2 linked regions of the Breoghania sp. L-A4 genome follow. The protein of the gene in region 2 binds, or shares a complex with, the protein of the main gene of each other region. Links are inferred from orthologs where the notes say so. Each region holds a gene or a part of one and is shown on either strand. Other genes may lie near its edges. The genes, in order: ctaD and D1F64_RS16905.

Evidence for each region.
Region 1: the proteins of D1F64_RS16905 (region 2) and ctaD are in contact, whole or in part, in a solved structure (PDB 7CUB), measured with the Escherichia coli proteins. The link is inferred for Breoghania sp. L-A4 from one-to-one orthologs.

Annotation. Positions count from the first base shown.
Region 1 is NZ_CP031841.1:1,012,443-1,027,097, reverse strand. What follows is about bases 4,476-7,397. They hold ctaD (cytochrome c oxidase subunit I), read right to left. Parts: upstream 6,774-7,397; coding sequence 5,178-6,773; downstream 4,476-5,177. Other genes in these bases: coxB (cytochrome c oxidase subunit II), read right to left, coding at 6,861-7,397. Also shown: D1F64_RS04815 (protein-disulfide reductase DsbD domain-containing protein), read left to right, coding at 1-374; D1F64_RS04810 (peroxiredoxin), read left to right, coding at 566-1,051; D1F64_RS04805 (SURF1 family protein), read right to left, coding at 1,006-1,893; D1F64_RS04800 (DUF983 domain-containing protein), read right to left, coding at 1,877-2,266; D1F64_RS04795 (cytochrome c oxidase subunit 3), read right to left, coding at 2,379-3,251; D1F64_RS04790 (cytochrome c oxidase assembly protein), read right to left, coding at 3,304-3,915; D1F64_RS23085 (hypothetical protein), read right to left, coding at 3,950-4,105; more of coxB, read right to left, coding at 7,398-7,775; D1F64_RS04770 (invasion associated locus B family protein), read left to right, coding at 8,406-8,879; D1F64_RS04765 (hypothetical protein), read right to left, coding at 8,965-9,246; metalloprotease TldD, read left to right, coding at 9,666-11,051; D1F64_RS04755 (HAD-IA family hydrolase), read left to right, coding at 11,515-12,264; D1F64_RS04750 (hypothetical protein), read right to left, coding at 12,277-12,873; D1F64_RS23080 (hypothetical protein), read right to left, coding at 13,056-13,349; D1F64_RS04745 (AHH domain-containing protein), read right to left, coding at 13,346-13,747; D1F64_RS04740 (DUF1629 domain-containing protein), read right to left, coding at 13,763-14,452; D1F64_RS04735 (DUF4261 domain-containing protein), read right to left, coding at 14,452-14,655. UniProt on the Escherichia coli protein: Cytochrome bo(3) ubiquinol oxidase is the terminal enzyme in the aerobic respiratory chain of E.coli that predominates when cells are grown at high aeration.
Region 2 is NZ_CP031841.1:3,700,553-3,715,160, reverse strand. The notes cover bases 3,828-6,702. They hold D1F64_RS16905 (heme-copper oxidase subunit III family protein), read right to left. Parts: upstream 5,664-6,702; coding sequence 4,992-5,663; downstream 3,828-4,991. Other genes in these bases: D1F64_RS16895 (cbb3-type cytochrome c oxidase subunit I), read right to left, coding at 6,408-6,702; D1F64_RS16900 (cytochrome-c oxidase), read right to left, coding at 5,752-6,411; D1F64_RS16915 (dodecin family protein), read right to left, coding at 4,171-4,374. Outside these bases: D1F64_RS16930 (HlyD family efflux transporter periplasmic adaptor subunit), read right to left, coding at 1-463; D1F64_RS16925 (FtsX-like permease family protein), read right to left, coding at 467-2,845; D1F64_RS16920 (ABC transporter ATP-binding protein), read right to left, coding at 2,852-3,595; more of D1F64_RS16895, read right to left, coding at 6,703-8,228; coxB (cytochrome c oxidase subunit II), read right to left, coding at 8,332-9,198; cyoE (heme o synthase), read left to right, coding at 9,398-10,261; D1F64_RS16880 (hypothetical protein), read left to right, coding at 10,777-11,784; D1F64_RS16875 (DUF2189 domain-containing protein), read right to left, coding at 12,153-12,947; D1F64_RS16870 (lytic murein transglycosylase), read right to left, coding at 13,426-14,608. UniProt on the Escherichia coli protein: Cytochrome bo(3) ubiquinol terminal oxidase is the component of the aerobic respiratory chain of E.coli that predominates when cells are grown at high aeration.

The sequences.
Region 1 (14,655 bases), 2.7 Mb from region 2 along the record:
CCGGCGGGCCCGCGGACCCGGACGCCGCCGCGCAAATCGACGAAGCGCGCGCCCGTGTGCCGCGGCCGGCCACGGCGGACGATCCGCTGTCGGTGCGCGCGGTGACGGTCGGTCAAGCGCGGCCCCGCGTCCTCACCTTCTCCGCCGCGCTGAGCGATTCCTCCGCGCCCGCCGAACTGTTTGTCGAGGGGCCGGAGAATTCCTATCTGACGGTGCCCGATCCCGCCGGCACGCGCGATGGCCTCGCCCAGTGGACGCTGCCGCTCGACGGGCTGGTGTATGCGGGCGACAGCGCGTCGCTGCGGCTGACGCTGATCAACGGCGAAAAGGCCGTCGATCAGACCTGGATCCTGTCATCGGAAGAGCTGCAATAGGAGGATCACGTCCGCCATGCCGGTGCGCGAGACAGTGTGTTTCGCCGACGCGGCGGTTGAACTTTTCCCCTTTCACCCCCTATGTGAGGCTTGCAGCCGGCGCAAACGGCGCGCACCAGACACAATGCGACAGACGGCAAGCCGGGCGGAGCCCTCCGCCCCGCCGCGCGTCATCCAGAGGAGATCTACTCATGACAATTCAGGTTGGCGATCGTCTGCCCGACGCCACGTTCAAGATCACCACGGCCGACGGACCGGCCGAGACCACCACCCAGGAGGTCTTCGGCGGCAAGAAGGCGATCCTGTTCGCCGTGCCGGGCGCCTTCACGCCCACGTGCCACAAGAATCACCTGCCCGGATTCCTGGAGAACCTCGACACCTTCAAGGGCAAGGGCATCGACACGATCGCTGTGGTTTCAGTCAATGACGTCTTCGTCATGGACGCCTGGGCGGAGGCCACCGGCGGCAAGGGCAAACTGGTGTTTCTCGCCGACGGCAGCGCGGAGTTCACCAAGGCCGTCGGCCTGGAACTGGACGCCACGGCGGGCGGACTCGGGATCCGTTCCAAGCGCTACGCGATGGTCGTCGAGGACGGCGTGGTCAAGGCGCTCAACGTCGAGGACCAGCCCGGTCAGGCCGTCGCGTCCTCCGCCGCGGCGCTGCTCGCACTCGTCTGAGCAATCCGGCAATCCATCACAGCGGACGGGGACCTTCGGTCCCCGTTTTGCTTTGTACATCCGCTTGGTCCGGTCGTAGGCGACGACCCGAACACGCCCAGCAAGGCAATGGCCACGCCGTACCATGTCAGTGCGTAGCCGAGGTGCGGGTTGTTGAAGCGCACCATGGTCTCGCCGGGCTGCGGCAGGGCGCCTTCGCTGGCGTGGCTGGCGCGCAGGTCGACCGTGAACGGCGCGACCCTGGCGGCGTCCAGCCCGAAGGCCATGGCCATCTCGGACGGATCGCGCACGAACCAGACGTTCTTCTCCGGTTCGGCGTCGGGCGTGAACGTCTGCGCGGGTTCCGCGCGGCGGATGGTGCCGTCGATCTCGACAGTCCCCTCCGGCGCGGCGCTGCCCGGCCGCGAGGCGGGTTCCTTGCGCGCATCGGGCACGAAGCCGCGGTTGACGAAGACGAACCAGCCCGCCTCCGTCTGGAACGGCGAGACGATCCAATAGCCCGGGCCGCCATAGGCGCCGCGCGGATTGGCCAGCGCCGTGTACACGTGCAACTCGCCAGGCAGATAGTGGCCGGAGAAGCCCACACGCAGGTAGTCGATGTCCTCGACGGTCTGGCCGGCCCAGCGCTCGGGTCCCGGCGGCGGAACGGCCGCCGCATCCAAGCGCGCGTCCACGCGCGCGATCAGCGCTTCCTTCCAGGCGAGCCTGCGCATCTGCCAGTTGCCAAGCGTCAGCAGCACGACGAAGACGATCAGCACAAGGATGCCGGGAATGACCAGCGCGCGCGCCGCGCGGGCGGCGGGATCCTTCGGCCAGCGGTCGATCTTAGTCTTCTTCGCCAAGACGGCCCTCCCGGGCGTTGTGCTTGTACTGCAGCGCGATCATCAGCGCCTTCAGCGGCCGCAGCATGCCAAGCGACAGCACGATCGTCAGCGGCAGCCACAGCACCATGTGCAGCCAGATCGGCGGCATGTACTTGATCTCGACCACCATGGCGCAGGCGACCACGATGAAGCCGACGATCATGATGATGAACACCGCCGGGCCGTCGCCTGAATCGATGAACTCGAAATCCAGCCCGCAGTTGGAGCACCGCTTGGCGGTCTTGAGGAAACCGGCAAACAGCCGCCCCTGGCCGCAGCGCGGACAGGTGCACCCGAGCGCGGTGGACAGCGGCGACTGCGGGGCGTAGAGCGCCTTGTCGTGATCGGTCATCGCGCTGTCTCCTTGCTGCGGGCACATACAATTCGGGCGGCACTTGGACAATCCGTCCCCGCGACGCTGAGCATCGCGGCGACAGACGCCTCAGGCCGCCCGAACGGGACTCTTAGTGGGCGGCGGGTGCGCCCGCGCCCCAGACGTAGACGGCCACGAAGAGGAACAGCCACACGACGTCGACGAAGTGCCAGTACCAGGCGGCGGCCTCGAAGCCGAAGTGCTGCTTGGGCGTGAAGTCGCCCTTCATCGCGCGGAGCAGGCAGATGGCCAGGAAGATGGTGCCGACGATCACGTGGAAACCGTGGAAGCCGGTCGCCATGAAGAAGGTCGCGCCGTAGATGTTGCCCGAGAAACCGAAGGCGGCGTGGCTGTACTCGTAGGCCTGGCAGAGCGAGAAGATCACGCCGAGGATCACGGTCAGCGCGAGGCCCCACTTCAGGCCCTGGCGGTCGTCGTGCAGCAGCGCGTGGTGCGCCCAGGTCACCGTGGTGCCCGAGGTCAGCAGGATCAGCGTGTTGAGCAGCGGCAGGTGCCACGGATCGAAGGTCTCGATGCCCACCGGCGGCCAGTGACCGCCTGTGGCTTCCACGCGGGCGAACTGGATCGCCTCGCCGGCATAGAGCGAGGCGTCGAAATAGGCCCAGAACCATGCCACGAAGAACATCACCTCGGAGGCGATGAACATGATCATGCCGTAGCGCAGGTGAAGTTGCACGACGCGCGTGTGGTCGCCGGCGTGCGCCTCGCGGATGGTGTCACGCCACCAGCCGTACATGGTGTAGAGCACCAGCAGCATGCCGACCGTGAAGATGCCCCAGCCGGCCAGGTTCATGCCGAACAGCACGAATTCCTCGCCGCGGGTGTGGCGGAACAGGCCAACGGCGCCGATCGCCGTGATGAACGCGCCCATCGAGCCCAGGAAAGGCCAAGGGCTGGGGTCTACGAGATGATAGTCGTGGTTCTTGGTATGGGCTTCGGCCATGGCTTGCTCCCCGAGCTCCCTTGCTGCCGGGACGGTTGGCACCGTCCGGGTCTTAAAGTTTATTCGGCTCGGCGTTGCCGCCGACCGCCGCGATGGGTTGTTCCGGCAGATCCGCCGGGAAGAACGTGTAGGACAAAGTGATCGTCTTCACGCTCTTCAGATCAGGATCGTTGTCCATTTCGGGATCAACGAAAAACACGACGGGCATATCCTTCTTCTCGCCGGACTTTAACACCTGCTCGGTGAAGCAGAAGCAGTCCAGCTTGTTGAAGTAGGCGCCCGCCTGAAACGGGGTGACATTGAAGGTCGCGGTGCCCGCGGTCGCGTGCGCCGAGGTGTTTTCCGCCGCGTAGGCGACCTGCGCGACTTCGCCCATTTTCAGCACGATGTGGCGCTGTTCGGGCTTGAAGTCCCACGGCAGGCTGTTGCCCACGTTGCCGTCAAACCGCACCTCGATCGTGCGTTCGATGACCTTCACCGGCGCGCTCTCCGCGCGCTGGGTGGTGCCCGCGTATCCGGTCACCCGGCAAAACAGCTGGTAGAGCGGCACCGCGGCATAGGCCGCGCCCACCATGCAGCCGACGAAGACCACACAGGCGAGCGCCAGCGTCCGGTTGCCCCGGGCGGCGGATGTCTGCCTGTTGTCCTTGCGTTCGTCCTGCATCGGTCTTCGCTCTTGCTCTGCCGGAAGGCCCGCCCTACAGCGGCCGGTCCAGGATGTTGACGCCCAGCTTCACCACGGTGATCACGTAGAACAGCACCACCATGCCGGCAAGCGCCAGGCCGATCGCCACATTGCGCGAACGGCGGCGCTTCTGCTGCTCGTCGGTCAGCCGGATCCCATCGTTGCTCATCGCCATCGTCCTTACAGTCCTGGTGCGATCGCCGTCCATCCGGCCACATGCTCGACGAGCAGCAGCGCGAACAGGGCGAACAGATAGACGAGAGAGAACATGAACAGCCGCACGGATGCCTTGTGCGCCACGGCGCCCTCGCGCTTGCGCCACACGTCGAAGGCCAGCCACACGAAGACCGCGCCCAGGACCACGGCGCTCGCGCCATACAGCCAGCCGGCGAAGCCGAGCAGCGTCGGCGCCAGGCCGATCGGCGCCAGCAGCACCGAATACAGCAGGATCTGGTTGCGCGTCACCGTGTCCCCGCAGACCACCGGCAGCATCGGAATTCCGGCTGCCTTGTAGTCGGCCGACTTGAACAGCGCCAGCGCCCAGAAATGCGGCGGCGTCCACATGAAGATGATGAGAAACAGCGTGATGCTCTCGATCGAAACGGTGCCGGTGACCGCCGCCCAGCCGATCATCGGGGCAGCGCGCCGGCCGCCCGCCGATGACGATGTTCTGCGGCGTCGAGCGCTTCAGCCACATGGTGTAGACCACCACGTAGAAGAAGATCGTGAAGGCCAGCAGCCCGGCGGACAGCCAGTTGACGGCAATCCCAAGGGTCACGACGGAGCCGATCGACAGGGTCATGCCGAAGGCGAAGGCCTCTTCCGGCGTGACGCGGCCCGACGGGATCGGCCGGCCGCGGGTGCGCGACATGACGGCGTCGATGTCCGCGTCGTACCACATGTTCAGCGCGCCCGAGGCGCCCGCGCCGATGGCGATGCACAGCAGCGCAATGGCGGCGAGGACCGGGTGCAGCGCGCCCGGCGCCAGCACCAGGCCGACGAGGGCGGTGAAGATCACCAGGGACATGACGCGCGGCTTCAGCAGGGCGAAGAAATCGCCCACCGTGCCGGTGCCTCCGGTCCAGGCGGTCTGGGACACCGCGGTATCGTGGCGCTCGACGAGCGACATGCGTTCGGCCTTGTCTCAAGCGCCCCGCGGATAGCGCGGGGCATGGGTCTTTCGGTGCGCGACCGGCGCCGGAGAAGTCCGGCGCCGGTCACAATCGGTTGGACGCGAGCGCCTACTTGATGCGCGGCAGCGTCTCGAACTGGTGGAACGGCGGCGGAGAGGACAGGGTCCATTCCAGCGTCGTCGCGCCCTCGCCCCACGGGTTGTCGCCCGCGATGCGCTTCTTCATGAAGGCTTCCACGACGCAGACCAGGAAGATGATCACGCCGAAGGCCGAGATGTAGGAGCCGATCGACGAGACGTAGTTCCAGCCCGCGAAGGCGTCGGGATAGTCGACGTAGCGGCGCGGCATGCCGGCGAGCCCGAGGAAATGCTGCGGGAAGAACACCAGGTTCACGCCGATGAAGGTCACCCAGAAGTGCGACTTGGCGAGGAACGAGTTGTACATGTAGCCGAACATTTTCGGGAACCAGTAGTACCAGCCGCCGAACACCGCGAAGACCGCGCCCAGCGACAGCACGTAGTGGAAGTGGGCCACCACGAAATACGTGTCATGCAGCGAGCGGTCGAGACCGGCGTTGGCCAGCTGAACGCCGGTCACACCGCCGACGGTGAACAGGAAGATGAAGCCGATCGCCCAGAGCATCGGCGTGCGGAAGGTGATCGAGCCACCCCACATCGTCGCGATCCAGGAGAAGATCTTCACGCCGGTCGGCACCGCGATCACCATGGTGGCGAAGACGAAGTAGGCCTGCGTGTCGACATCCAGGCCGACCGTGTACATGTGGTGCGCCCACACGATGAAGCCGACCACGCCGATGGCGACCATGGCGTAGGCCATGCCGAGATAGCCGAAGATCGGCTTCTTGGAGAAGGTCGAGATGATGTGGCTGACGATGCCGAAGGCCGGAAGGATCAGGATGTAGACCTCCGGGTGACCGAAGAACCAGAACAGGTGCTGGAACAGGATCGGGTCGCCGCCGCCTTCGGGCGCGAAGAAGGTCGTGCCGAAGTTGCGGTCCGTCAGCAGCATGGTGATGGCGCCGGCCAGAACGGGCAGCGACAGCAGCAGCAGGAAGGCGGTGACCAGCACCGACCATGCAAACAGCGGCATCTTGTGCAGCGTCATGCCCGGCGCGCGCATGTTGAAGATGGTGGTGATGAAGTTGATCGCGCCGAGGATCGACGACGCGCCGGCGAGGTGCAGCGACAGGATCGCCAGATCCATGGCGGGGCCCGGCTGGCCCGAGGTCGACAGCGGCGGATAGATCGTCCAGCCGCCGCCCACGCCCATGCCGCCCGGAGGGCCTTCGACGAACATCGACAGCGCCAGCAGCGTGATCGCCGGCGGCAGCAGCCAGAAGGAGATGTTGTTCATCCGCGGGAACGCCATGTCCGGCGCGCCGATCATGATCGGCACGAACCAGTTGGCGAAGCCGCCGATCAGCGCGGGCATGACCATGAAGAAGATCATGATCAGGCCGTGCGCCGTGGTGAACACGTTGAACATATGCGGATCGGCGAAGATCTGCATGCCCGGCTCCTGCAGCTCCGCGCGCATGGCGACGGACAGGAAACCACCCAGGATCCCCGCGCAGATCGCGAAGATCAGGTACATCGTGCCGATGTCCTTGTGGTTGGTCGAGTAGATATAGCGCCGCCAGCCGGTCGGATGGGCGTGAGCGCCGTGGGCGTCGGAAGCCGCCATGTGTATCTCCCTGGTATCGTGGCCGGGCCGGCGCCAAGGTGCCTGCGCCTTAATCGGCCTCTCGCATGGGTTTGTCTGCTGCGTCGACTAGCGGTTTGCGACCGTCAAGGTCGCCGCACCGGTCGCGGCGGTCTGGTTTCTCGCATCGGCGTCGATCATCGACGCCAGGAGCGCATTGGCTGCGTCCATGTCGTCCTTCGCGGCCTCGACCCAGGAGGTGAACTGCTCCTTGGTGACGACGCGGATGGCGATCGGCATGAAGGCGTGATCCTTGCCGCAAAGCTCCGAGCACTGGCCGTAGTAGACGCCGGTGCCGTCGGCGCGGAACCAGGTCTCGTTCAGGCGGCCGGGGATGGCGTCCACCTTGACGCCGAAAGCCGGCATCGCGAAGGCGTGGATCACATCGGCCGCGGTCACCTGGACGCGAACGTTGGTGTCGACCGGAACGACGAGCTGGTTGTCGACCGACAGCAGACGCGGAACCTGCTTCTCGGTCTGGCCGCGCGCCGCCATGCGCTCCGCGCGGTCCTCGTCGGTCAGCATCAGGCTGTCGAAGGAGACGTCTTCCATGCCGTCCTCGGCGTACTCGTAACCCCAGTACCACTGGTAGCCGGTCGCCTTGATGGTCAGCTCGGTCTCGGGCAGCACCAGCTCCTTGTAGAGCAGACGGAACGACGGCACCGCGATCACCACCAGGATGAGGATCGGGACGACCGTCCACAGAACCTCGATCAACGTGTTATGCGTGGTGCGCGACGGCGTCGGATTGGCTTTCGCGTTGAAGCGGACGATGCAGATGCCCAGCAGCGCCGTCACGAGCAGCACGATCGGGATCACGATCCACAGCGTGAAGTTGTTGAAGTACGTGATGTCGTGCATGACTTCGGTGGCCGCCGGCTGGAAGCCGATCTGCCAATCTTCCGGCTGCGCGGCCGACGCGGCGCTCACGCCTGCGCCCAGCAGCGCGGCCAACCCGCCGACGCCGGTTTTGGCCATACCCATCAAACGATCGAGCGGATTCGTCACCTTGTAGCGCTCCCTTTCATCTCCCGCGCCCCTGCGGGATGAATCGCGTTGCCTGCGCCCTGCCATACACCGATTTTTCCGGCGCGGCGAGCGGCAGGCAGTATCAAGACCTGGTTCGGGGCGGCATATTAGGCGCAAACACAATTCACCGGCACCCGATAAACCGTACCGGGCGGCGATGTGCCGCACCCAATGCACCTTCCCCAACGAGAGACCGCGCAGCTTCGGCGGACGCGTGTTTCTCCTGATTTCGGCGCACAAAAACCACAAGCGGCAGCCGTTCGCAATCCCGCATTCGCACTATGGCGTAAGGAATACGGATGACAGGCCGTGACACCGCCGCAATTCCGCCATCTCATGCGATAAGCAAGAGCACGGGATTGGCAAACGGAGCCCGAGTCGGGCAATGTCTGCTCGAACGTCGGCCGTCGGGCCGGCAACGATTCGCTCGCCCGAGCCAGAGCGTCCCGGCAAGCGCCAACCGGCGCCCCACCGGCGCCCAAGTTCGAAAAGCGCTCCCGTATCACGAGAGCTCGGTCGCCGGGCTCCTGCATCGCATCGGAGGTTGATGTGCCCACCCTGACTTCACGCCTGGCTGCCCTGGGCATGGCGGCTCTCCTGCCGATCGGCATGGCGGCTCCCGCAGCGGCCCAGGGCGCGGTGCGCGCCTCGCACGGCGACTGGCAGATCCGTTGCGACACGCCGCCCGGCGCGGCGGGCGAGCAATGCGCCCTGATCCAGAACGTGACCGCTGAGGACCGCGAGAACGTGGGGCTTTCGGTGATCGTGCTGAAAACGGCCGACAAGGAAGCCAAGATCCTGCGGGTGCTGGCGCCGCTCGGCGTGCTGCTGCCCTTCGGCCTGGGTCTCAAGGTGGATGGGGCGGACATCGGCCGCGCCGGCTTCGTGCGCTGCCTTCCCAACGGCTGCATCGCCGAAGTGATCCTGCAGGACGAATTGCTGGACAAGATGAAGACCGGCAAGCTTGCCACCTTCATCATCTTCCAGACGCCCGAGGAAGGCATCGGCATCCCGATTTCGCTGAATGGCTTTCCCGCCGGCTACGACGCCCTGGAATAGGCGGGCGTGACGGCGGCTTCACTGCCGCCCGGGACGCCGCGCGCTCAAGCCCTGCGGCGCGCGTGCGCCGCGAAATCCACAAAAATCACAGTGCCTTCGCCCGCGCCGGGGAACCGGTGCGGGCGTTGCCGCCATGTTGCCCGTCAGACGCCGCCCGCGCGGCGTCGCGCTGCGCAAGCGCCGCCTTGACGCTGGCGATCCGGTCGCGCTCCATCGCCGCCAGCAGCGCGGGATGCATGCCCTCGCCGCGCGCCGCCGCCATGGCATGAAAATCCGACCAGCCCATGCCGGCGCTCGTCAGCGGCGCATGGCCGCCCGTCTTGACGCCTGTCCGCTGTCCGGGCTCGAAACCTCGATCGTCGCTCACGGATAGATCTCCTGTGCGCAGGCCGACGGCGCGCGCGGGGAATCGCGCGCCGTCCATGCCTGATCTGCGCCGGGCGATCCCTGGGGGCGTCCGCTCCCGGGAGGAAGAGAGGACAGGAGCGCATCGGCTGCATCCAATTAACATGAATGATATACTCAAGTTTAAAAAAATCAAGCTGGGACGATGCCCTACGCGCTGCCCCGGCGCGGGGAATCACGGCATCGCCCGCGGCTCCGGCAAATCGCGAGGGTGAAATTTCCCGCAAACACCCTATTATATGAGTCACAACCCCGAGCAATCGACCTGCAGTGGCGGCACGCACGCCCACGCGGCCTCATCGAGCCCCAGCGAACGGACCCATCATGAGCGATCAGACCCCCACCCTTGCGGCGCCAATCGACCTTCTCGAGGCATCCGGCATGGGCGAGGCCACGGCCCGCCGGCTCACCGCCGACGCGCTCGCCGGCGCCGACGACGGCGAGCTGTTTCTCGAATACCGCCAGTCCGAGGGTCTCGCCTGGGACAACGGCCGTCTGAAATCCGCGAGTTTCGACACCACGCAGGGATTCGGCCTGCGCGCGGTGGCCGGTGAGGCCGCGGGCTACGCGCATTCGGGCGAGATATCCGAGGCCGCGCTCAAGCGCGCAGCCGATGCCGTCTCCGCCGTCACCTCCGGCCATTCCGGCACCTATGCGGCGGCGCCCGCGCGCACCAACGCCGCGCTCTACGGCGACGAGAACCCGCTCGGCGCGCCGACATTCGAGGAAAAGGTCAAGCTGCTCGCCGAGATCGACGCCCACGCCCGCGCGCTCGATCCGCGCGTGCGCCAGGTCTCCGTCTCGCTCGCGGGCACCTGGCAGGTGGTCGACATCCTGCGCGCCGACGGCCACCGGGTGCGCGACGTGCGCCCGCTGGTGCGCTTCAACGTCTCGATCGTCGCCGGCGAGGGCGACCGGCAGGAATCGGGTTCGCACGGCATGGGCGGGCGCGAGGGCTATGGCGGTTTCATCACGCCGGACAACTGGCATTACGCCGTCGACGAGGCGCTGCGCCAGGCGCTGGTCAATCTTGACGCGGTCGCGGCGCCCGCCGGCGAGATGGACGTTGTGCTCGGCGCCGGCTGGCCCGGCATTCTCCTGCACGAGGCCGTCGGCCACGGGCTGGAGGGCGATTTCAACCGCAAGAAGACGTCTGCCTTCGCCGGCCTGATGGGCCAGCAGGTGGCCTCCAAGGGCGTGACCGTGGTCGACGACGGCACCTTGGGCGGCAGGCGGGGCTCCCTCAACGTGGACGACGAAGGCACGCCCACGTCGGAAACCGTGCTGATCGAGGACGGCAAGCTGGTGGGCTACATGCAGGACCGGCAGAACGCCCGGCTGATGGGCATGCAGCCGACCGGCAACGGCCGCCGCCAGTCGTTCGCCCACATCCCCATGCCGCGCATGACCAACACCATCATGAAATCCGGCGCGCATGATCCGGCCGAGATCCTCGCCTCGGTGAAGAACGGGCTCTACGCCGTCTCCTTCGGCGGCGGCCAGGTCGACATCACGTCAGGCAAATTCGTGTTCTCCTGCACCGAGGCCTATCGCATCGAGAACGGCAGGATCGGCGCGCCGGTCAAGGGCGCCATGCTGATCGGCAACGGCCCGGACGCGCTCACCCGCGTGCCGATGATCGGCAACGACATGAAGCTCGATCCCGGCATCGGCACCTGCGGCAAGCAGGGCCAGGGCGTGCCCGTCGGCGTCGGCCAGCCGACCCTGCGCATCAACGCGCTGACGGTGGGCGGCACGGCCGCCTGAGGCCGCCCGCCTCCGCCTCTTCCCGTATCCGTCCCTCTCCCATGGGGAGAGGGCCAGGGTGAGGGGATCAAATCTCTCAGGCGTACGGTAAGGCCGGCTCCCCTCACCCGGCGCTTTCGCGCCGACCTCTCCCCATGGGAGAGGTATTCCAGGTGGCATATTTGCATGAATTGCCCCATGCGCCCGCCGTGCCTTCATGGCCACGGCCGCCTCCCGACGCCTTGACCATGACGTCATGGCTTCTATGTAAGAAGAAATGGCGCGCACCCGGGGTCACGCAACCGCGATCTCACGGGGTGTGCGGATGGGACCAAACGCGCGGGTCGGCGATCACTCAGCCGTTCGCGGCACGCCATGGCGTGTCGCCACCGAACCGGCCCCCGTCCCTCCACGCGACACCCATGGCAGCCATCGGCGGCCTCGCCGCCTGACACCGGCCGCCTGACACCGGGAGGCACGAGGCATGGCGATCTCTTTCGTAATCTTCGACATGGACGGGGTGCTCTACGACAAGCGCGACGGCGTCCGCCTGCGGGCCCTGTCGGAGCTGTCCGGCCGTTCCCCTGAGGAAATCGACCAGGCGATCTTCCGCTCCGACTTCGAGGCGGGCGCGGAAGCCGGACACCCCGCCACCGGCGTGGAGTATCTCGACGGCTTTTCCCGCCGCCTCGGCGTAGAGCTTGACCGGGAGACCTGGATCCGCATCCGCCGCGCGATGGTGGCGCCGAAACCGCGCCTCTTTTCGCTGGCGCGGCGGCTGATGAAACACGTCGACGTGGCCATGCTGACCAACAATCCGATCTTGCTCAAGGAGACGATCACGGAATGCGCGCCCGAGGTCGTCGCCCTGTTCGGGGCCTCGGCCCATGTCTCGGCGGAATTCAGCGCCCGCAAGCCCGATGCCGCCGTCTATCACAAGATCTGCGCGCTGCACGGTCACACGCCTGAAAACACCGTGATGGTCGATGATTCGAGACGCAACGTGCGCGGCGCGATCCGCGCCGGCCTCAACGGCGTGCTGTTCACAAACCCGATCGCGCTGGAAACCGAGCTTGTCCGCAAGGGTCTGCGCACCGGCGGCCGCGGCCCCGGCGCCCTTGCCCGGCATGTCCGGTCGCCCGTCAGGTCCACCATGGGCCAGCGCCGGACGCACCCCGCCCCGCCCTCGTCACAGACGGCGCGCGTCGCGGGGCCGCTTGCGAATAAACTTTGAAAAGCAGTTTGTCTATTCGGAGCCGTCGACGGGTTCTTTCAAGAGTTCCCGTTTGACTTCGGACCAGACGGCCCGCGCTTTCTCTTTCTCTTTCTCTCTGTTCTCTTTGGTTCCAAATTGCAAATCCGATAGCGCACCCGTCCAGGCCGCAGCCGCCGTTGACGAGGGATCGAGCCCGCTTCCCCACACGAACAACCTAAAGGTTCTCTTGGAAAGGCGACCACCCGCGCGAAAGCCGGTTGAAGACGGACGAACGCCCAGATATTTCAAGGCCTTGAGAAGATCGCGGCGCGCATCCTCGCCGCGTCCAATCTCCAGTTCCGCAAAGGCCCGGGAGATGAACATGTCGGCAACCCGGCCGCGATTCTCAGGTATCCGGTCAAATACCGTCAACGCGACATCACACCGAAAGATCTTTGCATTCGGCGACAGATCATCATTTGCGCAAGGTATGCTGAAGAAAATACCCACTGCCATTACAGTCATTAATAAAACAATACACAATACAATAAGTGCGTATTTCGAATACCGGATATAGTCTCGCAGCCGCGGTGCGAAACTGTCTTCGTATTTGGATCCGTATTCCGACGCCATAAACTCGATGCCCAATGCGAAGAGAACCGTCCACATAGACGGATAGAAATCGCAAGCTACAGATGCCCGGCGTCAGTGCAAGCACTGTCTGTATCGCCAAGCCGCGTACGAATACGCTTTGAGAAATACTTCCCCAACGTCATTATGTCCGCATGTCGAATATTGTACCGAAATCTCATTCTGACGCAGGGTGATTGTCATGACATATAAGCATATCGTCGCGATTGCTTCGTTCCTTCATAAGACGTCAATCCAGCGTTTTTTGCTGCTTCGATTTTATGTACTGCCGACCAAAGCCCGCTTTTCCCCTTAGTTCCATCATCAAATTCTTCCGGAAGCCAGTTAAAATCGATATTATCTCGAAGCTCCAATCCATAATTAAAAGAGTCTAGGTTCTTTATGATATTGTGATCAGCATAGTCTTTGTATAGATAGTCGTAATACTCTTGTTGTGTAATAGCACCTGGACTACGCGGGTCCGCATTGTTCAATATAAACTTTGACCCTTGCGACCGCTGACCGTCAAACGACGCGGTGAGACCGTCAGCAAGAAAAACTGGAGCTTATTAATTTCACTATCGAGGTCCAAAGCCGTTATTCCGGCTCTAAAATTGCCATTTCCATCAAGAAATTCTTCGCCAATATCATCGGGAATTTCATCAATCATCTGCGAATAGGCAGCGTGGGATCCTATATGGACTGCGTCCGGATCGGCAGCTTGAGCTATTTCCATAACTTGGGCGGCAGAGCCCTTTTGGGGTAGTATAAGAAGACTGCGGCCATCCGCATCTTGATCGTAGCCGATCGAACTGTTTCGAAGGGCATCCAACACGGCATGCCCTTGGAGCTCATTCGGAATCAAATGGTGAACTTGAAAATCCGTGGACATGTCTCGCTCCAAAATTCAAAAAAGAACGTCGCTGTTTTCAGTGAGCCAAGGCTTCATACCCCGCTCAAGGCCGTGTTTAGATTCCCAATCAAGAGTGGGCTGGATGTTGTCTTCCGCCACCCAAGGTCCCTCGACTTCCTCGCAAGGATCCGCCCTGAAGTATTTGAGCTTCATCTTCTTCATCCGGCTATGAAGTTCATCCGAGACGAAAATGCCCGCGGCTCGAATGCGGAATCCGCACCAAACGTGGCGCCCGGCAATGGTCGGCCTGCTCAGGACTTTCTTGAGCCGCCACCGCACATTCACGCGCGGACATTCCGCCGGCTCATCGAGCTTCAGCCAAGTGACTTCGGATTGTTTGACGAGAAGACTGTCGAAGGAAACGGTACAGTTGAAGATAAAATATTCTTCTTCAACTCTTTCGCCATTCTTGTAGTAAAGCTCGAGCGGAAAGAATTGATGCACGCCGGGCTCGAATTCTTCTACTAAATCGCGAAAGCGCGAGCTCACCGCATTGAGACCGGGCATTGCAAAAATGTCCGGAAGGGTCTTTTTGCCTTTCGTTTCCCGGAAGCGCGTCGGTAGACGCCGAGGACCGACCGGAAGTCCAAGGCTCAAGCCGAAACGAAACTTGTCTTTTGGTTCGTCTTCGAACTCGAATATTGGTTCGCGGCTATTGAAATCGAGTTTGATCCAACAGGCCATCACCCCCTCCCGCGTTTGCCGAAGGGCGCGCGCTTGCGGCCATTGCAGGGCGCTGCGGAGTAAGGTGTTCCGCCCATTCCTGGAAGAGGTGGAGAGGCTGGCGCGTTTCTCTCGTAAGTCAGTTGCAGCACACGGCCGGAAAAATGCGCGCTCCGATCCTTGAAATGCACGCGGATTGTTTCTGATGGACTTTGTCCGAGCGT
Region 2 (14,608 bases):
ACTGCCGCCTGGAGGCGGTCTCGGTTTCCGCCAGCTGGCGGATGCGGGCGCGGTCGGTCTCCGCGAAGGCCAGCTCGGCGCGCGCGCGGGCCACATTGGCCTGGGCCAGGTCGCGCGCGGCTTCCGCCGCCTGCAGCGCCGCGCGCATTTCGGCCTCGGTGCGCAGATCGAGAAACGCCGGATCGATCGGCTGCAGCTGCGCGATGATCGTCTGGTTGGCGACCACGTCGTCGCCCACCTCCAGCGTGATGCGCAGCACCCGCCCGGTCACCGGCGCCGAAACCTCGTAGATGTCGCGGATGCGGGTCTCGGCCTCCTCATCGATGCTGACGGTCAACGGCCCGCGGTCGATCCGCGCCAGATCCACCGGAACCGGCCGCGGCCACAGGGCGTAGGCGATGCCCAGCGCCACGAGAAGCGCGAGAATTCCCCACAGGATCAGACGGCGAAGGGTGATGCTCATTGGTTATTCCCGTGTCTTGAGAACGGCGATCAGGTCGAGCCGGTCGAGCCGCCGGCGCACCATCAGGGCGGAGACGGCGGCGGCCGCCAAGGTCACCAGCATGGCGATGCCATAGGACGAGGGCTCGATGACGGCGGGCACCCGGTAGAGTTCGGTGTCGAAGGAGGCCGCCATGCCCAGCGCCAGCCAGGTGCCCAGCAGACAGCCGACGGGCAGGGCGGCAAGGGTCAGAGCCAGGCTCTGGCCCAGCAAAATGTAGGAGATCTCGAAGCGGGTGAAGCCGATCACCCGCAAGGTGGCCAGTTCGCGGCCGCGTTCCGACAGCGCGATGCGCGCGGAATTGTAGACCACGCCCACGGCAAGGGCTGCCGCGAAGCCGGCGAAAATGCCGACGAAGACGTAAAGCGTGCGCGCCATGGTGTCGTTGAAGAGCGTGATCGCCGCCTCGCGCAGATTGACGAAGGAGACATAGGGCGTGTCCTTGAGCCTTTTAAACAGCGCTGCCTGGTCGCGCGGGTCGACGCGCAGGTGAACGGTGGTGATCGTGTCGCCCTCGCGCATCAGCCGGTTGACCGCGGCAAGCCGCATGTAGGCGGGATAGCCGATGTAGGTCTCAAAAATCTGCACCACGGGCACGGTAACGGTGGGCCGCCGGCCCTCCAGCACCTCGAGCGTGATCCGGTCGCCGACCCGGGCGTTCAGGATCTCGGCGAGTTTAGACGAGATCACCAGCCCGCCGGGCGGCATGTCGATGGCGCCGCCGGCCTCGTCATAGACCCGGTTGAGGCCCTGGTGCGCCGGCACGCCGTTCAACCGCAGCCGCTTGGAGCGCGCCTGAAAGCGCAGCCGCACATCGATGCCGCGCTCGCCTTCCACCGCCATCACCCCGGGCAGGCCCTCGAAGGCGCGCAGCACGGATCCGTCGCGCACCTCCGTGAGGCTGATGCTGACGTCCTGGCGCTGGGCGGCGATGAAATAGGTATCGACCATGCGCGCGATCGAGTCCATCCACTGCAGCGCCATCACCAGCACCGCGACGGACATGCCGATGCCCAGCACGGTGAGGCTCGAGCGCAGCGGCCAGCGGAAGATCTGGCGAAAGATCATCCGCGTCGGCTGGTCCAGGCTCGCGGCGATGCGGCTGCTGGCCAGAAGGCTCCGGGCGAAGACGGGCGGGGCGGGCGCGCGCATCGCCTCGGACGGCGCCAGTCTCACCGCCCGGCGCACGGCGCTCAGCGTTCCCAGCACCGCCGCGGCAAGGCTCAAGCCGCCGGCAATGGCGAAGCTCTCGGGCGCGGGGCGGAAGATCAGGAACGGGAAGGCGTACATCTCGGCGTAGATGCCGGTGGTCATGTGCCCGAGCGCCGCGCCGAGCGCCGCGCCCAGCGCGATCCCGATGCCGGCGATGGCCATCACCAGCTTCATGTAATGCCAGCCGACCTCGAGATCCGAGTAGCCGAAGGCCTTCAGCAGGCCGATGACGCCTCGCTCGGTGGCGATCAGCCGGTTGATGACCATGTTGGTGAGAAAGGCGGCGACGGCGAGAAAGATCGCGGGCAGCAGCCGCGCCATGACGCTGAGCTGGTGGATTTCGCTCATCAGGAACCAGTTGGATATCTGGTCCTTGCGGGCATAGGCGCCGCTGCCGCCGTAGCGCGCCAGCATCCGGTCCAGCCGCTGGATGACGTCCTCGGGATCCGTGCCCGCCAGCAGCGTCAGCGTCACGTCGTTGAAGGCGCCGTCGAGATCAAACGCGCCCGCCAGCGCCCGCTCGCCCATCCAGAAGATGGCATAGCGCTTGTCGTCGGGCATCAACTGGCCGGGGCCGATGGCGTAGGTGTGTTCGGGCGACAGCGCGATTCCGACGATCCGCAGGGTGCGTTTCTGCGTGTTGATGAGCGCGCGCACCGTGTCGCCGATGTCGAAGCCGTAGGCCTCGGCGAACCGCGTGTTGACGATCACCTGGTCCGGCTTCGAATGATCGACCAGACGGCCCTTCTTCAGCGTCAGGCGGTTGAGCACGGGTTGCGATGCGTCGGGCAGGGAGGAGAGCAGGGCGGTGGCCGGTTCCCCGAAGCCGTCGATGTCGAGCGTGGCGTATTGGACAATGCGCGGTTCCACGCTTTGCACGCCCGGCAGCGCCGCGATCTTGCGCGCAAGCGCCTTGGGCGCGCGTTTCACATGCGCGAAGACGTCGGCGAAGCGGTTGCGTTCATAGTAGGCGTCCGCCGTCGCCTCCAGCGAATTGGTGACCCCCAACGCCATCACCAGAACGCCGACGCCGGTGGCGATCACCACGGCGATGGCCAGCACCTGGCCCTTCAGATGCCACAGGTCGCGCAGCAATTTGCGGTTCAGCGGGTGCGCGATGCCTCGGATCATCGGGGTCTACCAGTCGATCTGCGATGCGGCGGTTTTTGTCTCGTTGCGCGAGACGCCGGTGATGCGGCCGTCGGCCAGCCGCACCACCCGGTCGGCCATGGCGCTGATGCCCGCGTTGTGGGTGATCAGCGCCGTCGTGGTGCCCAGCTCCTTGTTGATGCGCTCGATGGCTTCCAGCACCACGACGCCGGTTTCGCTGTCCAGCGCGCCCGTCGGCTCGTCGCACAGAAGGATGCGCGGCCGCTTGGCGATGGCCCGCGCGATCGCCACCCGCTGCTGCTCGCCGCCGGAAAGCTGGGCGGGGAAATGGGTGAGCCGGCCGCCGAGACCGACGAGTCGCAGTGCATCGGCCGGTGTCATCGGATCGGCGGCGATCTCGGTGACGAGTGCGACGTTCTCCTCCGCCGTCAGGCTCGGCACCAGGTTGTAGAACTGGAACACGAAGCCCACGTGGTCGCGCCGGTAGCGGGTCAGCGCCGCGTCGTCAAAGCCGGTGACCTCGGCGCCGTCAAAGGCCACCGTGCCGTCGCTGGGGCGGTCCAGCCCGCCGATGATGTTGAGAAGTGTCGACTTGCCGCTGCCCGAAGGCCCCAGCAGCACGATCAGCTCGCCCTCGTAAAGCTCGAGATCAACCCCGCGCAGAGCCCAGACGGCCAGATCGCCCGTGCCATAGACCTTCGTCAGTCCGTGCGCGCTGAGCGTCGCGCGCGCCGCCGCGTCGTTCGCCGTTTCCGTCTGTGCCGCCTGCATGCGCCCGTCCGTTGGTTGCTGCCTCGGGGTTCATTGTCGCCCTTCGCGCCTCATACGCACATGCGATTGATCAAATCGCCGCTGATTGAATGCGTCTGCTTGCCGAAGAGACCCATTTCGTGGTGAGGAATTGTGTCGATGACCAAAAGGAGCGTCGAGAGACCCATCTCCGATATCGTGGGGAAAAGCCTCGCGGATGATCAGAAGACGTCATTGCGTCTCCAGGGCCGTCCCGGGTCCGCCAAAAGCGTTGGCCCAAACCGGCCGCCCGCCGCGTCGACAATCTCGGGCGTGGGGCGCAGCCCTCTGTCCGGCTCCTTGCGGGTCAATCCGGTTTGGCCCAAAAGGATCGATCCTGTTTGTCGGGGAAATTCTCTTGGCGCGACTGGGCGGGATCCGCCGTGCGCTCAGGAAATCGAGCCGCAACGAATGCGGCGCGGCTGATACCGCGCCGTCGCTTCAGTGGTGCAAGCCGCGCCCGGAGCGCCGTACGAACTGATGAACCCGGAACGGGCGCCCCGGGATCTGTATCCGCATCGGACGCAAAACCGGTGTCCGATTTCGCGTCTGAAGCTCTATTCGTCGAGAAGGAATGAAATCTTGGCGTTGATGCGATACATCGCGATTGTTCCGTTCTCGACGGTCGCTTCCATGTTCTTGATGTAGATGGACTTGATGTTGCGCACCGACTTGGAGGCGTCCGCAATGGCATTTTTGGCCGCGTCATCCCAGCTCTTGTCGGATTGGGCGAGGACTTCGATCACTTTCAACATGGACATGGTTTTCTCTTTTCTTTTGGGCGGTTTTGGCGAGCGGAAGCGGCACGGTCAAACCGCGCCGTCGCAACTATGCCTGCATGCGCTGCGAGCTGTCGGATCGCACGGCCGCAGGCACGCAGGTCATCCTTGCGCTGGCGCGCCAGACCCGACACTTCCCTCGTGTATTAAAACGCGTGCAAACCCAATATGGTTCCACGGAAGACCGCAGCCGGCGTCAATTGAATTCAGATGCCCGACACTCAGCCCGCCGCGCCGAAGAACAGCATGCGGGTGAACAGCGTGTGGTCCGCCTCGATCACCATGATCGCCACGAAGATCAGCACGGCGACGGGGGCAGCAGGATGGCGTAGATCAGCGCCAGCCGCTCCCAGGCCATGTGCATGAAATAGGCGACGATCATCCCCGCCTTGGCCATCATGAAGAGCAGGATCAGCGACCAGCGCAACAGCCCCTGCACGTGCAGATAATCCACCATGTAGGAAAAGAAGCTGAGCACGAACAACAGCCCCCAGACCCAGAAATAGGTGGAGATGGGGTGTTCCTGCGTGTGCGCCGGCTCCGCGACTGCCGTGCCGCGCGTGCCTTCGTGGGTTGCCTCATGTGCCATGCGCCTTGCCTCACCACAGATAGAAGAATGCGAAGATGAAAACCCACACCAGGTCGACGAAGTGCCAGTACAGGCCGGTGATCTCGACGATCTCGTAGCGGCCGCGCCGCGAGGTGAAAAAGCCGGGCTTGCCGGTATCGAAGTCGCCGCGCCAGACCTTTCGCGCGATGATCAGCAGGAAGATCACGCCGATCGTCACATGGGTTCCGTGGAAGCCGGTGATCATGAAGAAGATGGCGCCGAACTGCGGCGCGCCCATCGGGTTGCCCCAGGGCCGCACCCCCTCCTCGACGATCAGCTTGGTCCATTCGAACGCCTGCATGCCGACGAACATCGCGCCGAAGAAGGCGGTGGCGAGCATCAAAAGCGCCGTGGTCTTGCGGTCCTTGCGGTAGCCGTACATCACCGCCATGGCCATGGTGCCCGACGAGGAGATCAGCACGAAGGTCATGATGGCGATCAGCAGCAGCGGGAATTCCGTGCCGCCGACGTGCAGCGCGAAGACTTCCGAGGCCAGCGGCCAGTCGACCGTCGTCGACATGCGCACCGTCATGTAGGACAGCAGGAAACAGGCGAAGATGAAGGTGTCCGAGAGCAGGAACACCCACATCATCGCCTTGCCCCAGGACACGTTGCGGAACGCCTGCTGGTCGGTGGACCAGTCCTCGACGAAGCCGTTCATGTTGTTCGGCTCGTGTGTTGCAGCGTTTGCCACGTCCTTCCCCCTTCCAATAAGCCCGCCTTGCGGCTCCGGTACGTCGGCCGGGCCCTTATCTCAGTCCGCAGAGCGTGAGCAGGAAACCCAGGTTCTCGTTGCCGGAGAACAAAAGCCCGAACAGCACCAGCCAGATGATCAGCAGGGTGTGCCAGTAGAGCGCGCAGCGCCCCAGGCTTCCCTGAACCTCTTCCGTGTCGCCCTCGCGCCACAGCCGGGTCGTCACGCGTCCGAGCGCCACCATGCCGCCGCCCATGTGCAGTGCGTGCGCGATGGTGATCATGTAGAAAAACGCGATCGCCGGATTGGTAACCTCGAACGCCGGCAGAGTGCTGAGCTGGTTCCAGGCGACGATCTGCCCGCCGAGAAAGGCCAGCGTGAAAATTCCGCCGAACGCCACGCCGCGGTTGAGCCAGTGCGTGCGGCCGGTTTCCGAGCCGATCAGCGCCAGCTGCAGCGCGCCGCTGCCAAGGATCAGCAGCACCGTGTTGGTCCACAGCAGGCTGATCGGGGGCGTGGGGCGCCAGTCCTCCTGCACCATGCGCGCGCCATAGGCGGTGATCAGCAGCACGAACAGCACCGTGACCACGCCGAGGAACACCCGCAGCCCGAGCGACGCCCTGGGCAGGGCGAACGTGGGACCCGTATGCGCGTTGTCGATCAACGCCTGCGCCTGCGTCCAGGGTTTCGCCGTGATCTGGCTGAACAGGCTCATGTCGCCCCCGCCGTCTGGCCGGCCGCCGTCCGGCCCGCGGACGTCCGGCTCACCTCATTGGGAGGAACGTTCTGCGGGATGAAGTCGTCCACGACGCCGGGCACGGAGTAGTCGTACGGCCAGCGGTAGACCACCGGCAGCTCCTCGCCGAAGTTGCCGTGCTCGGGCGGCACCACCGGGGTCTGCCATTCCAGCGAATTGGCCTTCCACGGATTGGGCTCCGCCTTCTCGCCGTGGCGCAGGCTCCAGATCAGGTTGAACAGGAACACTATCTGCGCGGCGCCGACGGTCAGCGCCATGACGGTGATGAAGGCGCTGAGCGACATGGCGGATTCGGGGATGAAGGCGGTCTCGCCCAGCTCGAAGTAGCGCCGCGGCACGCCGAGGAAGCCGAGATAATGCATGGGGAAGAAGATCAGGTAGGCGCCCAGGAAGGTCACCCAGAAGTGGATGTGGCCGAGCGTGGTGTTGAGCATCCGGCCGCTCATCAGCGGATACCAGTGATAGATCGCGCCAAAGATCACCAGGATCGGCGCGACCCCCATCACCATATGGAAGTGGGCGACCACGAACATCGTGTCCGACAGCGGCACGTCGACCACCACGTTGCCCAGAAACAGCCCCGTGATGCCGCCATTGACGAAGGTGACGATGAAGGCCAGCGAGAACAGCATCGGCAGGGTCAGGTGGATGTTGGCCTGCCACAGGGTGAGCACCCAGTTGTAGACCTTGATCGCCGTGGGCACCGCGATGATCAGCGTGGTGGTGGCGAAGAAGAAGCCGAAATAGGGGTTCATGCCCGAGACATACATGTGATGCGCCCAGACGATGAAGCTCAGCGCGCCGATCGCGACGATGGCCCAGACCATCATCCGGTAGCCGAAGATGTTCTTGCGCGCGTGGGTGGAGAGCAGGTCGGAGACGATGCCGAAGGCCGGCAGGGCGACGATGTAGACCTCGGGATGGCCGAAGAACCAGAACAGATGCTGGAACAGGATCGGGCTGCCGCCGCCATACTCCAGCCGCTGGCCGAATTCCGCGATCGCGGGAATGAAGAAGCTGGTGCCCAGCACCTTGTCCAGCAGCATCATCACGCAGCCCACCAGCAGCGCGGGGAAGGCCAGAAGCGCCAGCACGGTGGCGGTGAAGATGCCCCAGATGGTCAGCGGCATGCGCATCAATGTCATGCCGCGCGTGCGTGCCTGCAGCACGGTCACCACATAGTTGAGCCCGCCCATGGTGAAGCCGGCGATGAACAGGATCAGCGAGACCAGCATCAATATGATGCCCGATTCCTGCCCCGGCGTGCCGCTGAGGATGGCCTGCGGCGGATACAGCGTCCAGCCGGCGCCGGTGGGTCCGCCCGGCGTGAAGAAGCTGGCCGCCAGAACGATCACGGCGAGCAGGTAGATCCAGAAGCTGAGCATGTTGACATAGGGGAACACCATGTCGCGCGCGCCGACCATCAGCGGGATCAGATAATTGCCGAAACCGCCGAGGAACAGCGCCGTGAGCAGGTACACCACCATGATCATGCCGTGCATGGTGACGAACTGGTAGTAGGCGTTGGCGTCGATGAAGTCGAAGACCTCCGGAAAGCCGAGCTGCAGCCGGATCATCCATGACAGCACCAGCGCGACGAGGCCGATGGCCATGGCCGTGGCCGAATACTGGATCGCGATGACCTTGGCGTCCTGGCTCCAGACGTATTTCGTCCAGAAACTGTGCGGGTGGTAGAGTTCCATCTCTCCCACCTGGGCCTCGCGAATGTGCCCGTCCGCGGTGGGGGACACGTCTGTCGGCGTGATGTCGGCCATGTCTGTACTCTTCCGTTTCCTCCCGCCGGGGCCATTCTCGAGCGGCTCCTCGGCTCACGGGATGCGTCCGTGTCTGTTTCGCGCCGGCGCGGTGTCGGGCGCGCTATTGCGGCGTGGCGTCGGCCGTCGCCTTGGCCGCCGGTTCGCCTTGCGCGACCTCCAGCGTGCGAGGCGCGGCGTTGCGGGCCATATACTGCTCGTAGGTTTCCTGCTCGGCGACCCAGGCGTCGTAGTCCTCCTGCGCCTCCACGACCACTTCGCCGCGCATGACGTGGTGGCCGACGCCGCAGAGCTCGGCGCACAGGATGTCGTAGGTGCCCGCCTTGTTCGGCGTCAGCCAGAAGTAGGTCACCATGCCCGGAACCATGTCCATCTTGGCGCGGAACTGCGGCACGTAGAAATCGTGCAGCACGTCGATCGAGCGCAGCTGAACCTTCACCGGCTGGTCGAGCAGCAGGTGCAGATCGGCGGCCTCGATCAGGATGTCGTCGCGGCCGGCGGGATCGTCGGGATTGAGGCCGAAGGCGTTGTCGTCGATGTGCTCGACCGCGGTGGTGCCCAGCTTGCCGTCCGCGCCGGGCAGGCGGTAACTCCACTGCCACTGGTTGCCCATGACCTCGACGACGACGGCGTCCTCGGGCACGGTGACGTACTGGTTCCACACGAAGAGCCCGGGCGCCAGCATGCCGGCGACGCCGATCGCGGTGATCGCCGTCAGCCAGACCTCCAGCCGCTTGTTCTCCGGCTCGTAGTCCGCGCGCCGGCCCTCGACGTAACGGAACTTGATCAGGCAATAGACCATGAAGCCGACCACCAGCACGAAGGCCACGCCGGTGATCCAGAACGTGATGGTGATCGTGTTGTCGATATAGCCCCAGTTCGACGCAATGGGCGTGGACCACCAGGGGCTCATGAAGTGGAAAAGGACAGAGCCGGCGGCCAATATTATCAGTGCAATCGCTATTATCATGGTTATTATGCCCCAACTCTGAACGTATCGAGTCGAACTCGCGATCCATGCGTGCCGGAACGTTAACACAGTTAAATGGGTCGTGGAAGATACTAAGACTTCCGCTCGGTCAGGCGACAAATTCGATTGTGCCGCAACCGGTTATGGTGTGTTATTGATCTGGTTCCTGTTACGGATGCGTGATCGGGGGGAAGCAAGAATGACCATGACGCTTGGTAAATTGTCGGCGCTTTTCAAGCTGCGGATCGGGTTCGCCATCACCTTGTGCGCGGCCGCCGGAATGGCGATGACCCAGGGTCCCGCGCTGCCCGCCTGGAAGGTTTCCGTGCTCCTGCTGGCGGTGTTTTTGTCGTCGGGCGCGGCCGGCGCCTTCAACCAGTATGCGGAGCGGGATCTCGACGCGCGCATGGCGCGCACGCGGCGCAGGCCGTTCGTCACCGGCGAGTTTCACGCCGGTCCCGCCTGGCTGGCGATCATCCTCGGCATTCTCGCGTTCGCCGTGGCCGCCGCCGCCTGGGCGCTCAACGTGATGTCCGCGCTCTATGTCTTCTCCGGCGCCTTCGTCTACGGCGTGGTCTACACCGTGTGGCTGAAGCAGCGCACGGCGTGGAACATCGTGGTGGGCGGGCTCGCGGGCAGTTTTGCGGTTCTCGCCGGTTCGGCCGCCGTGGACCCGGCCCTGTCGCCCGCCGCCATCGCCCTGGCGGTCGTGCTGTTTCTGTGGACCCCGCCGCACTTCTGGAGCCTCGCGACCGTGCTGCACAAGGACTATGCCGCGGCCAACGTGCCGATGCTGCCCGTCATCGTCGGCGACGCGAAGGCCGCGCGCATCACGCTGGGCCACACCATTGCCTTGGTCGCCGTCTCGGTGGTTCCGGTGGTCTTCGGCATGGGCGTGATCTATCTTGCCGGCGCGCTGGCGGGCGGGGCCTATTTTGTTCTCAAGAGCGTCGATCTGGTCCGCGACCCCGGCCCGAAGGCCGCGCGCGCCAACTTCCTCGCCTCCTTCGTGCAGCTCGGCCTGCTGCTCACCGCCGCCATCGTCGACCGCGCGGTGGGGTAGGGGGCAAACCAGCGGCGCCACCGTCATCCCGTGCGCGGTGCGGCACGCAGTGATGCGCCGCAGACACGTGCCGTGATGTCACGGGGCGGGCTGGCCTCACGATATCATGGGCCACGTCCCTGCTGGCTCCTGTCAGAATGGATGCCAGGTCAGGCATGAGTGCGCAGGCTGCATTACCTGCTCCACGCCATCCCACCCACCGATGTCATCCCCGACTTGATCGGGGATCCACTCTGCGCGCGGCAGGCAAAAGGGTCTGCAATGGGCACATGCGTGCTCTCGAACGCGATCCGGAAAATGCCGAGACTTGGATTGGATTCTCGATCAAGTCGGGGATGACGGCTGAGGGCTGGAAGGAAACAATCGAACTTCGGATTTCGGCCCGGAGCCGACGTTTGCACCGGGTGCCGCGAAGGACCGCTTCGGGCCCATTTTGACAAATGCTGCACTTTGGTCAATTTGCCGCGAAGCAGTGCAAAGCGGACACGCCTAACTGGGATGCGGCTCCAAGAGCAATGCAGCCCGTGACCTGCATCAAGATGAGAAGAGGGCTGATATGCAATCATTTTCGGATGAGTGATGTAGCAATCATTGACTGGCTTCTCGAGGGTGATCCAGCGATCCAGTACCAAACGTGTCGTGACCTTCTGGATGAGGAACGGCCCGACATAAGAGCGCAGATTGCGACTGAGGGGTGGGGCGCCAGATTTCTCGCCGCCCGCAATCCTGACGGGTCTTGGGGTGACAGGTTTTATCAACCCAAATGGATCAGTTCGCACTATACGCTGCTTGATCTTAAAACACTGTGTGTCGCGCCGGACCACCCGCTGATCCGCGACAGCATTCGGGACATCTTTGCCGATCTCATGGGCCCCGATGGCGGGATACTCTGCAACCGCGGCAATGAAACAAGCGATGTCTGCGTCAACGGCATGGTGCTGAACTATGCCAGCTACTTTGGAATGCCCGAAGATCAGCTGAAATCGGTGGTGGACTTCTTGCTGAGCGAGCATATGACGGATGGCGGGTTTAACTGTCGAAGCAACCGCTCCGGTGCGCACCACTCCTCGTTGCATTCCACGCTGTCCGTGCTGGAGGGCATTCAGGAATATGCCGATACTGGCTATCGCTACAGGCTGGGTGAGTTGCAGCAAGCCGCAGCCAAGGCGCGAGACTTCATCTTGCTACACCGGCTGTTCAAATCGGACCGTACGGGCCAGATCATCAACAAGAGTTTTCTGAAGCTGTCGTTCCCGCCGCGTTGGTATTACAATATCCTGCGCTGTCTGGATCACTTCCGCGTCGCTGGGGCACCGTGGGACGATCGCATGGCGGATGCCTTTGGCGTTCTGATGTCGAAGCGAAGACCGGATGGTCGCTGGCCACTGCAGGCCGCCCATCCGGGACAGGTGCATTTCAAAATGGAAGAACCGCGGCAACCCAGTCGGTGGAACACGCTTCTGGCGATGAGGGTGCTGAAGACCTATCCACAAGGGAAGCGCGACGATCCCGCTCTCTCCTGAGGTATGGGTCGCAATGCGCCATTATGCGGACCTTAGAATTGTTTTGGCCAACGGCAGCAAAGTCCGCAGAGCCGCCGTTGGTTCACACCGCAGCAAACGCCCGGTCCCCGTCCACTTCAACTGCCAGACGCGCACCTCACCGCGCCGCTGCGCGATGGCAGCGGATCTGGAGAGCGGTCGTCGGGTGACTCTCGTGCCGGAGGGGACGCCAAGGGCGCGCGCTCGGCCTCCCCCGTCATCCTCGGCCGAGGATCCAATTCTTTCAATACCTTATGGATGCCCGGGACAGGCCCATGCATGACAGCTCCGGGGATTTCGCGCGCCGGCCGTGGGGCAGGAGGCTTCTCCGGCGCTTCGCCGCCGCTCCCCTACCGCGGCACTGCCGCGCGATAGAGGTGCCATGTGGCATGGCCCAGCACCGGCATGGTGATGGCCAGGCCGACGAACAGCGGGATGGAGCCGAGGATCAGCCCGGCCGCGACGATGCCGCCCCAGGTCAGCATGACCTTCGGGTTGCGCCGGAAGACGGCGACGGAGGTCAGCGCCGCGGTGGTGGCCGAGACGTTGCGTTCCAGCAGCATGGGAAACGAGGTGGCGGCCACCGCCAGAACGATGACGGCGAAGACGAAGCCCACGGCGGTGCCGGCGATGATCAGCGTCCAGCCGGCCGACGTGGTGAAGACGTCGGTGGCGAATTGCGCCAGCGAGGTCGGCGCCAGTCCGCCGAAGGTCATCCAGTGGATGACCATGGCCGAGGCCAGCCAGACGAAGTAGATGATGCCGAGAAACACCGCGAGCGTCGCGATCGCGCCAATCGTCGGCTTGGCGAAGATGCCGAGGCTGTCGCGCCACTCATACGGGCGGCCTTCCTCGCGGCGGCGGCTGATCTGGTAGAGCCCGAGGGCGGCGACGGGACCGACCAGCGCAAAGCCCGACATCAACGGGAAGATCAGCGGCAGCATGTCGTAGCCCGCCGCGATGCGGCCGGCGAACAGCCCGACGATCGGATAGATCACCATCAGCATGATGATGTGGCTCGGTTTGGCCTTGAAGTCGTCGATGCCCTTGTGCAGCGCCTGGCGCAGGTCGTCGGTCGTGATCGTGTTGACGGCGGGAAGCTCGGCGCGCAGGCCTGCGGTGGAGAATGTCGGTGAGAGCGGCATGGTCGCGTGTCCTGAGAATGAGGTCAGAACGGGCGCGGCAAATTTTGTGACGTAAAGGTATTTGAGTTGTTAAGTCACACCTGTCGCGTCCAGTGTAGGACTATAGTACACCATGCCGTGTCACTTTGTCGCATTCATTCGAATTCCGTCGCTAATTTGACTCGAAAATCAGTCTAAAAACCTTCTAATTAGCGCGAATTCGACAGAAGTTTTTGAGTCAGTAGAATTGAGTTTTATACGTGAAGTTACGTATATATGACCGCTTTCTGTGCATGCCTGAGGAATGCTCATTCGGGTCGTGCCGGGAGTGCGGGTGCCGCGGTCGCAGGATATCCGTGCGGGGTTAGCGGGGATATTACCGAGCGCAGGTTGGCGCTCCGGCAGTCGCGCCGCTGCCCCGCAGGTGCGGGGACTTTTACGGGCCCGGCGGTTCCCGTCATGGGGGCGTCGACGGCTCCCCTTCCGACGCCAGCCGTGTTCAGCGGATCGCGCCGATCAGCGCCTTGTCGGGGAAACAGGTCGCCGGCAGCCCCGCCTTCTCCTGCCACAGCCCGATCGCCGTGCGCGTCTTGAAGCCGATCAGCCCGTCGGCGCCGCCCACGTCATAGCCCGCGCGCTCCAGCCGCTGCTGCATCTGCTGCACGTCGCGGCGCGAGAAGCCGCCGGTGACGCTCCAGTCCGCCACGAACGGCTTGTTGCCGCCGAAGCGGTCGGCCAGGTGGCCGATGAACAGCGCGTAGGCGTCGGACTCGTTGTAGGTCTTGAGCACATAGAAGTTCGGCGTGGCGACGAAGGCCGGACCGAGACGCCCGGCGGGCATCAGGAGGTGGCCGTGGCTCGCCAGTTCGTGCGCGGGAAACGGCCGGCCGCTGATCCGCGCGGCCCCGGCGCCCACCCAGTCGCTGATCGGCCAGCCGCGTTCCGGACCCTCCAGCGTGCAGGAGATCTTTTCCGGGATGCGCGCCTCAAAGCCCCAGTCGCGCCCGGTCTGCCAGCCGTGCGCCTTCAGGTAGTTGGCGATCGACGCCAGGCTGTCGGGCACCGAATTCCAGATGTCGCGCTTGCCGTCGCCGTCGAAGTCCACGGCGAATTTCAGGAACTTGCTGGGCAGGAACTGCGGATGTCCAAGCGCGCCGGCCCAGGAGCTTTTCAGCGCGTCGCCGGGAAAATGATCTTGTTCCAGAATCTCCAGCGCCGCCAGCACCTCCTCCTCGAACACCTGCTTGCGCCGGCCCATGAAGGCCTGCGTCGCCAGCACGCGGATGGCGTTGTGCGGCAGTCTTGCGGCGCCGAAGCCGGTTTCCCGGCCCCAGATCGCCACCACAATGCGGCTGGAGACGCCGTAGCGCTGCTCGATGGCCGCCAGCGTGTCGCGCCATTTGGCAAGCTGCGTGCGGCCATGGGCCACCAGCGTGTTCAGATTGGCTTCGCTGAAATAGCGCTGCGGGCTGCGGAATTCCGCCTGCTGCTGGGTTCTCGGAGCCTGTCCGGGCGCGCCGGGGGCGCGCAGGTCGGGGAGTTTCCAGTCCAGCGCGACGCCGGAAAATGCGGTGTCAAACGTGGCTCTGGAGACGCCCCGCGCCTTCGCCCGCGGCCAGAGGTCCCGTGCCAGCCAGCTGCGGAACTGCGCTTCAACAGTGGCTTTCGACGGTGCGGCGGAG